Regions from separate parts of the Faecalibacillus sp. H12 genome, predicted to be linked through region 1. Evidence: predicted binding sites of a transcription regulator. Region 1 holds the regulator's gene; each other region holds the start of a gene.
The links. Region 1 encodes HrcA, which represses chaperone genes, less so after heat shock. Its sites were predicted from a motif close to TTTTAGCACTNNNNNNNNNNNAGTGCTAAAA; they were not measured.
Positions count from the first base shown of each region.

Region 2: a site for HrcA is predicted at 1,148-1,178, ahead of clpB (ATP-dependent chaperone ClpB). Genes of this name have one in related genera too.
Region 3: a site for HrcA is predicted at 1,921-1,951, ahead of gltB (glutamate synthase large subunit). Genes of this name have one in related genera too.

Region 1 covers NZ_JABWDK010000011.1:49,471-52,766, reverse strand. Annotated here, with positions in the region: gene dnaK (molecular chaperone DnaK) at 1-615, opposite strand, end outside; gene grpE (nucleotide exchange factor GrpE) at 634-1,191, opposite strand; gene hrcA (heat-inducible transcriptional repressor HrcA) at 1,194-2,222, opposite strand; gene HUU89_RS08830 (AAA family ATPase) at 2,362-3,296, opposite strand, start outside.
Region 2 covers NZ_JABWDK010000009.1:25,261-28,556, forward strand. Annotated here, with positions in the region: gene HUU89_RS07860 (diguanylate cyclase domain-containing protein) at 1-284, shown strand, start outside; gene HUU89_RS07865 (hypothetical protein) at 393-632, opposite strand; gene HUU89_RS07870 (DUF4143 domain-containing protein) at 711-995, shown strand; gene clpB (ATP-dependent chaperone ClpB) at 1,237-3,296, shown strand, end outside.
Region 3 covers NZ_JABWDK010000015.1:21,873-25,168, forward strand. Annotated here, with positions in the region: gene gltB (glutamate synthase large subunit) at 1-1,779, opposite strand, end outside; gene pduL (phosphate propanoyltransferase) at 2,050-2,622, shown strand; gene HUU89_RS09905 (DUF4230 domain-containing protein) at 2,724-3,296, shown strand, end outside.

The DNA of each region.
Region 1 (3,296 bases):
TTTCTTATCGAAATCATCCCCACCTAATTTATTGTTACCAGCAGTAGCTAATACTTCAAATGTACCATCAGCTAAGTCTAAGATAGATACGTCGAAAGTACCACCACCTAAGTCATAAACTAATACTTTTTGTTCTTGATCTAATTTATCAAGACCGAATGCTAATGCTGCAGCAGTTGGTTCGTTGATGATACGTTCAACATCTAAACCAGCGATTTTACCAGCATCTTTTGTTGCTTGTCTTTGAGCATCATTGAAATATGCAGGTACAGTGATAACTGCTTTTGTTACTGTTTCACCTAAATAAGCTTCAGCAGTTGCTTTTAAGTTTTGTAAGATCATTGCTGAAATTTCTTGTGGTGTATAAGATTTACCATTTACGTTTTCTTTATGATCAGTACCCATATAACGTTTAACCGACATTACTGTATCAGGGTTTGTTACTGCTTGTCTTTTTGCAGCTTCCCCAACAATAATTTCACCATTTTTGAAAGATACAACTGAAGGAGTTGTACGATTTCCTTCTGGGTTTGCAATTACTTTTACTTCATTGTTTTCTAACACACTTACACATGAGTTTGTAGTTCCTAAGTCAATACCAATAATTTTTGCCATAATATAAATCCTCCTATTTTATTCACTTACTTTTACTAAAGATGCACGAATAACGCGATCTTTTAACATATAACCTTTTTGTAACTCTTCAACAACCATACCAGGTTTAAAGTTTTCATCACTTACAGTCATTACTGCTTGATGGAAGTTAGGATCAAATTCTTTACCTTCAGCTTCAATCACTTTAACTCCTTGGTTTTCTAATAATGTCATGATTTGTTTATAAATCATTTCATATCCTTTTAAGAAGTTTGCCACTTCTTCACTTGGATTTTCAATTGCTAATGATCTTTCAAAGTTATCAACGATTGGTAACATTTGTTCAATAAAACCTTGCATCATGAACTTTAAGTTATTTGCATGTTCATTTTGCATACGTCTTTTAATGTTTTCCATATCCGCAAACACTTTATAATAATCATTTTTCCATTTATCAACTTCACCTTGAAGAATTTTAATTTGATCTTCTTGATCAACTTTTTCCTCTTCAACAACTTCAGCCTCAGCTTCTTTGTTTTCTTCAACTTCTTCAGTTACTTCTTTTTCAACTTTAGTTTCCTCAGCCAATTTGTTCACCTCTATTTCTCATCTTGTTTATCTTCTAAACAAGCCTTTTCAATATTTTCAGATATATACTCTACTAATGCCACTACTTTTTCATAAGGCATTCTTGTTGGACCAATTACCGAAATAGAACCTTTTGATGTTTCCCCTGTTTTAAATGAAGCAGAGATTACTGAAACATCATTCATTTTTCCTAGAGGTGTTTCATTTCCAATATTGATTTGAATACCATCCTCACTCGATAATGGTAGAGTTTTCCACACTTTTGAATTTTCAAAAGCACTTACAAGTCTTCTTAATTTATCCACATCATTAAATTCTGGTTGATAGAGAATATTTTCTTTTCCAGAAAAATAAACACTATTTGAAGCAAATTTAACGAATGCTTCCAAAAACGCATTAAATAATTCTTCATGTTGCTTCACTTGCGTTGTAAGAATTGGTCGAACATCTCGTTCTAAACGAAATGCTACTTCACTGATAGGTGTTCCTATCAATAATTCATTCATCACATTAACACAACTTAATAAATCTTCCATTTCTACATCACTTGAAAATTGGAAAACTTTATTTTCAACATGACCTTGACTTGTAATGATAATTGCTGTTACACGTCCATCATCCAAAGGAACAACAGAGATGCGTTGCAACATATCATCTGAAGCATTTCCTAATGCAACACTTGTAAGATGAGTTAATTCACTCAACATGTTACAACTTTCATGCACCATCTCATTTAAATTTCGACGATGCTTATTAATAATTGTAGCAACTTGATTTTTTGTTCCTTCATCCAAATCAACTTTTCCTAAATTATGAACATAGAAACGATAGCCTTCTTTAGAAGGTACTCTTCCAGAAGAAATATGTGTTTTTTCTAGATAACCATAATTTTCTAGAAAATTCATTTCATTACGAATCGTTGCACTTGAATAAGGAAGTTGATATTTTACCATCAATGCCTTGGATCCAACCGGTTCAGCATTTTCAATAAATTCTTCAACTATACATTTAAATATCAGCATTTGTCTTGCTGTTAACATCAAGTTCACCACCTTTAGCACTCCTATTTCTCTTATGCTAAATACATTATACATTTTATTTTAGCACTGTCAATAACTTGGTGCTAAAAAATCAAAAAAATCGTAAAATAAAGAACCTCTGTCTACTTAACAGAGGCCCTTAACTTTCAACCCATTTAATACTTACATCTTTACCATGATGGGCAAGTCCAATATAAATGACTTTTCCTTTTAATCCATAATCATATTTATTATCCTTGATTTGTTGAATAGCTTTATTAGATAATTCATCTAATGCTTTTTCAAGATCTTTTTTATCTTCTTTTAGATATTTGAATTCTAAGACGAATGATGTTTTCTTTTCATCTTTGGCTTTTAAGATGAGATCATCTCTTCCTTTTCCTACTTCTCTATTAGAAATGATCTCATAATCTTTATTTAAACATAAACACATTCCTAGCATCATCATATGATAACTGTTTTCTTTCTGTAAATCATGATAACTTGGTACCATTAAGATTTCTTGATAGCTTTCTAAAAATGTTTCTTGATCTTCTTTGGCTAGACTTTCAGTTACTGTATCTAATGTTCCACTGCTTAATCCTAACTGATATTCTGTCAATTTTATAAATTCCTGTTTCACTTCTTTATTTGGTATTTCTATACGATATTTGCCTTTTAAAAGATCTATTTCTTTTGTAACTGTAAGATACCCTGCATTGACAAACAATCCCCATAAAGTTGAGTTATCTGCTTCTTCAAAGAAACTTGTCTGCATTGAAACATAGGTATCAAGTTTACCATCTTTAATGAGTTTATCATATTGATTTTTAAATGTATAGTTTGCTTGTTTTAAAGCTGTCTTGATCATACTGTTGGCACTGGTATTGACCCAATAAGAAATGAGTTTCTTTCTTTTAGCGTAATTCATAATTGACCATGGATTATAAATATCCTGATTGCCTATATGATAGCCATCATACATTTCTTTCACTTCATTATTCAATTCTAATCCATAATATTCTAGTAATTTTTTTGTTTCATCACTATCAAAACCAAAGTATTCGCTATATTCTCTGTCACAAACAGTATAGA
Region 2 (3,296 bases), on a different contig from region 1:
AAGACTTTGATTTACCTTATGAATATATGTATGATGCAGGTAAAATATGGGAAGAACATATTCATCCAGATGATTGTAAAGAATATGAAGAAGATATTGAAGCAGTTTTCTCTGGAAAGAAAGAATGTCATGATTTAACATATCGTGCACGTTTAAAAAATGGTAAATATATAAAATGTCGTTGTGAAGGATATGTCTTAAGAGGAAGAACGGCTAAAGAACCCAATCTTTTTGCAGGAATACTTACACGAGTCGATGAAGCAGTGAATTATGAAGAAAGATAGTTTTAAGTGGGATCAAGGTGATCTCACTTTTTTATTTATCAAAAAAGAAAAGACTAAGAACACCTAAAATAAAACATCCAGAGCAATCACATTGATAATTTTTTCGATTCAATTTGATTTTGATTTAAAAGTAAACAAAATCATACCAATAACAGTTGTTCCAAAGAATAAACAAATTGGAAATGTCGTGATTTGAGGTAAAAGGCATGCAAAGTGAATACTTTTTCTACCGGTATTAAACCAATAAAAAGGAGAAAGAACACATAACTGTTTATTTAAAAAATGAATGTTTCGTCTCTTTAAAGCAACAAGTATTTTCCAAAGTACTTTCCCACAACCAATATACAAAGAATGACCTCTATAAAAAGAACAAATTATGAAAATGTGAAGCAATTAAAAGTATGGTTATACAAAAGAAAAGAATATTTGAAGATACTTGAAAAGTACTATATTGTAGATATTGGAATGCGCTATATGTTACTAGGAACACAAAAAATAGATGCTGGACATATTTTAGAAAATGTTGTGTATTTAGAATTATTAAGAAGAGAAAATAAAGTATTTGTAGGGAAAGTTGATCATTTTGAAGTGGATTTTGTTGCGCAAAATTCTAAAGGTATCGAATACTATCAAGTTGCATTAACTGTACGTGATGAAAAAACACTTCAAAGAGAGTTAAGACATCTTCAAGCTATTCAAGAATTACCCTAAAGTTATTCTTACAATGGATGATGATCCTGAAGTGCAATATGAAGGAATACGACGTATTAATGCACGAAATTGGTTATTAGGGCTAATTGAATAGTTTTATTAGTGTTAAATAATATAGAATAGGGGATCTTTTAAAGAGGATTTTTTTAATTTTTTAGCACTTAAGTGTTGACAGTGCTAAAAATATGGATATAATAAAATTAGCACTAGGGATAAAGGAGTGCTAAAGGAGAGTGATAACATGGATATCGAAAAATTTACAGCCAAGATGCAAGAGGCAATTCAAAAAGCAAGTCAATTAGCATTAAGTTATAAGCATCAAGTAATTGACATTGAACATGTATTGTATGTTTTATTGAATGATAGTAGTGGTATTTTTCCAAGGGTGTTATCTAAGCTAAATAAAGATAAAAATCATTTCATTCAAGTATTAGAACAAAGGCTTCAACAAAAAACGACACTTGAAAATATTGATGTCAATAGCATGAGAATAAGCTATAGCTTAAATGATTTACTTGCGAAAGCAAATAGTCAAATGACATCGTTTAAAGATGAATATATGTCTGTAGAACATGTCATTATGGCTTTATTTGAAATAAATGAAAATTGGGTCAAAGATTTATTAAACCAAGAAGGTATGAATAAAAAGGATACAAAAAAGGTGATTTTAGAAATGCGGGGTGATCATATGGTAGACAATCCAAATCCAGAAAATACTTATGAAGTATTAGAAAAATATGGACGTGACTTAACAAAAGATGTGGAAAATGGAAAATTAGATCCAGTTATTGGACGTGATGATGAAATTCGTCGTGTCATTCAAATCTTGTCACGTAAAACAAAAAATAATCCAATTTTAATTGGTGAACCAGGTGTTGGTAAAACAGCCATCGTTGAAGGATTGGCATGGCGTATTTATAAAAATGATGTACCAATTTCTTTACAAAATAAAACTTTATATGAACTTGATTTAGGTTCACTTGTAGCTGGTGCTAAATACCGTGGTGAATTTGAAGAAAGATTGAAAGCAGTTTTAGGTGAAATTAAAAAAGCAAATGGGAATATCATCTTATTTATTGATGAAATCCATCAATTAGTTGGTGCTGGTAAAACAGATGGTGCGATGGATGCTGCTAACTTATTAAAACCAATGTTGGCTCGTGGTGAACTTCATTGTATTGGAGCAACGACTTTAGATGAATATAGACAATATATTGAAAAAGATGCAGCTCTTGAAAGACGTTTCCAAAAGGTACAAGTTGATGAACCAACAATTGATGATAGTATTGCTATCTTACGTGGTTTAAAAGATTCTTTTGAAAGACATCATGGGGTTAAAATCAATGATAGTGCTATTATTGGGGCTGTTAATTTATCACAAAGATATATTACGGATCGTTTCTTACCAGATAAAGCCATCGATTTAATCGATGAAGCGTGTGCTTCAATTCGTATGGAAATTGATTCTTTACCAGAAGAATTAGATGGTATTACACGTGAAAAGAATCGATTAGAAATGGAAAGAATTTCGATTGAAAAAGAAGATAGTAATGAAGATAATGTAAAACGTTTAAATGATATTAAAGAACGTATTGCTTCTTTAACTGAACAAGAAACAGCATTAAAAGCAAAATGGAAAGAAGAAAAGTCTTCATTAGATCATATTAAAGAATTAAAGAATCAAAAAAATAAACTTGTAGCTTTACAAGATAAATATATGCAAGAAGGCAATTTACAAGAAGCTTCTAAACTTCAATATGGTGATATTCCAAAAATCACCAAAGAAATTGCTGATCTTGAAGCAAAAGAATCGGATGATGCTTTACTTCAAGAAAAAGTAACTGTTGATAATGTCTCAGAAGTTATTTCAAGATGGACAGGTATTCCAATGAATAAATTAATGGCTTCTGAAAGAGAAAAACTTTTAGCCTTAGATGATACATTAAAAGTACGTGTTATTGGTCAAGATGATGCAATCACTAAAGTAACAGATGCTATCTTACGTAGCCGTGCTGGTATCAATGATGAAGAAAAACCAATTGGTTCCTTCTTATTCTTAGGTCCAACTGGGGTTGGTAAAACAGAAGTGGCTAAAGCTTTAGCAGAACAATTATTTGATACTGAAAAGAATATTGTGCGTATTGATATGTCTGAATATATGGAAAAATTCAGTGTCTCTCGTTTAGTAGGAGCTCCACCAGGATATGTTGGTTATGAAGAAGGTGGACAATTAACAGAAGCAGTAAGACGTCATCCTTATAGTATTGTATTATTGGATGAAATTGAAAAAGCCCATCCTGA
Region 3 (3,296 bases), on a different contig from region 1:
ATCAATTGCTTTTTCTAATGAAGTATTTTTAATATATGTAATATTAACTTCACCTACTTTAAAGCCTTCTTTTTTCAAGTTTTTGATTTTTAAAATATCTGTATTACTTAAAATAGGGTGATTGATTTTTAATAAATGACAGTTTTCTGGTTTATCTTCCAACATATTTCCATCTCGACCAATACAAATACTTGTTGAAGTAATGATTTCTTCACGAATCGCATCGATTGGTGGATTGGTTACTTGTGCAAACAATTGTTTAAAGTAATTAAATAATGGTGGATGTTTTGTCGATAAAGCTGCAATTGGTGTATCATTTCCCATTGCTACAATATTTTCATTACCAGTTAAAGCTAAGTTTTTAATATAGTTTGTATCTTCGTAACTATAACCATGAATCTTTTGTAATTTAGTTAATTCTTCTCCTTCGTATCTTTCTACTCTAATACTAGGAATTCTCATATCTTTTAAATTAATTAAATTGCTTTCCAACCATTCTCCATAAGGTTGTTTTGTTGCATACGTTTCCTTTAAAACATCATCTTCAATAAGTTCACCTTTAACAGTATCAACTAATAACATTTTTCCAGGTCTTAGTCTTTCTTTTAAAACAATATCTTTAGCTGGAATATCTAATGATCCTACTTCTGAAGATAATACTAAATAATGATCTTTTGTAATGTAATAACGTGATGGTCTTAAACCATTTCTATCTAAGATAGCCCCCATGATGTCTCCATCACTAAATAAGATAGAAGCTGGTCCATCCCAAGGTTCCATAAGTGTAGCATTATATTCATAGAAATCTTTTTTTGCTTGTGACATGCTTTTATCATTTTCATAAGGTTCTGGAATACACATCATGACAGCTCTTGGAAGTTCCATACCTGACATTACTAAAAATTCCAATGTATTATCTAACATAGCTGAATCGGAACCATTGACATCAACAACAGGATATACTTTTGAAGTATCCACAACATCTGTTTGCATGTTTTCTTCTCGACAGAGCATGTTATTCGCATTTCCTTTAATTGTATTGATTTCACCATTGTGAACAATAAATCTATTAGGATGGGCTCTTTTCCATGATGGCATTGTATTTGTTGAAAAACGTGAATGAACTAAAGCAATGGCACTTTTATAACTTTTATCTTGTAAATCTTTAAAGAATAATCGAAGTTGTTGTACTAAGAACATTCCTTTATAAACAATTGTACGACTTGAAAGTGAACATACATAAGTATCTTCAAATTGACTTTGTTCAAAAATTCTTCTCACTTGATATAATTTTCTATCAAAATCTAAACCACAATTTACACCATGAGGTTTTTTAATAAATGCTTGGACAATATATGGCATGGCATCTAATGCTTTTTTCCCTAAAACACTAGGTACAGTTGGTACAGCACGCCAACCTAAAAATTCTAATCCTTCTTTTTTAACAACTGTTTCAAACATTTTTTTGACACGTAAACGTACTTTTTCATCTTGAGGCATAAAGAACATTCCAACTCCATAATGTCCTTTTTGAGGTAATGTAAAATCTTTAATAATCTTTTGAAAATATTCATCTGGTATTTGTGTTAAGATTCCTACACCATCTCCAGTTTCCCCTGCTGCATCCTTTCCAGCACGATGTTCTAATTGTTCAACGATTTTTAAAGCATCATCTACTGTTTTATAAGTTTTTAATCCTTTGATATTAACAACGGCCCCTATTCCGCAGTTATCATGTTCAAATGACTGATCATATAAACCTACATTTTCTTTGTTCATAAAGGTTCCTCCTTTTTTTGTACAGTTAGAATAGCACATTTAGTAATATGTGTAAAGATTAGCGTTTTTTTTATGATTTTCCTAAAAAATAGCTAGATTGTATACATTTTTTAATGTTTTATCAATAATTTGATAATCTTTTTTTAGCAAATTAATAAATTTATTACAAAAGCGAGAAAAAATTTTTTTATTTTTTTTTTATTTATTGGCATTAAATGATAAAAAGAGTAGAATAAATGTAGTATTAATATATGGAAAGAGGAGAAAAATATGGAAGGTATGTTTATTGTCGAAACTTCTGCTAGACATATTCACTTAAGTGATAAAGATTTAGCAACTTTATTTGGTGAAGGTCATCAATTAACAAATAAAAAAGATTTATCTCAACCTGGTCAATTCGCTTGTGTTGAAAGAGTAAAAGTAATTGGACCTAAAGGAGAATTAAATATGTCTGTTTTAGGACCTACAAGAAAAGAAACTCAAGTAGAAATTTCTTTAACTGACGCTAGAAGCATTGGTGTTCAAGCATTAATTAGAGAATCAGGAGATATCGAAGGAACTGCTGGATGTAAATTAGTTGGTCCTGCAGGAGAAGTTGAAATTCCTTGTGGCGTGATTGCTGCAAAAAGACATATTCACTTAACACCTGAAGATGCTGAAAAATTTGGAGTAAAAGATAAAGAAATCGTTAAAGTTGAAATTAATACAGATGGACGTTCTTTGATCTTTGGTGATGTTGTTTGTCGTGTAAGCGCTTCATATGCAACAGCTATGCATATTGATACTGATGAAAGTAATGCAGCAGCTTGTGGTAGAGAAGTTTACGGTAAAATCATTAAATAAGAAAAAGAATGGTTTTAGATATAATTTCTAAAATCATTCTTTTTTTATACCTATAATATCTTACTTCGACAAATTATGATATAATCTTCGTGGGTGATGACATGAAAATATTAGATACTCTTGGAAAGTCAAAAAAGGCTATTGGTGGTGTTATAGCAATTATCGTTTTAGTTATTGCAATCTTTTTTGCAGGTGTTCATTATGCAAGTGGTAGTAACAATGATAAAATTACTTCAACAACCATTAAAAATCAATTAACTGAAATTAATGAGCTTGCACTTTATTCATATGATTATAGTAAGGTAGGAAAATTTTCTAATAAATTATCTTTTAATGGTTGGAAAATTCCTTTAACACAAAAAAATTTTATTATTACATATGATGGATCTATTAAAGCAGGGATTGATTTAAAACAGGCTAAAATAAGTATTGATAATGATCAATTAAATATTACTTTACCTGCAGCAAAAATTTTAAGTCATGAAATTGATGAAAACTCTATTGAAGTATATGATGAATCATCAAATATTTTTAATCAGATAAGTATTAACGATTATAAATCTTTTGCAACTAAAGAAAAGAAAAAAAATGAAAAAGAAGCTATTTCTAATGGTATTTTAGAAAAGTCTAAAACAAAAGCTGAACAAACCTTAACCACATACCTACAGGCTATT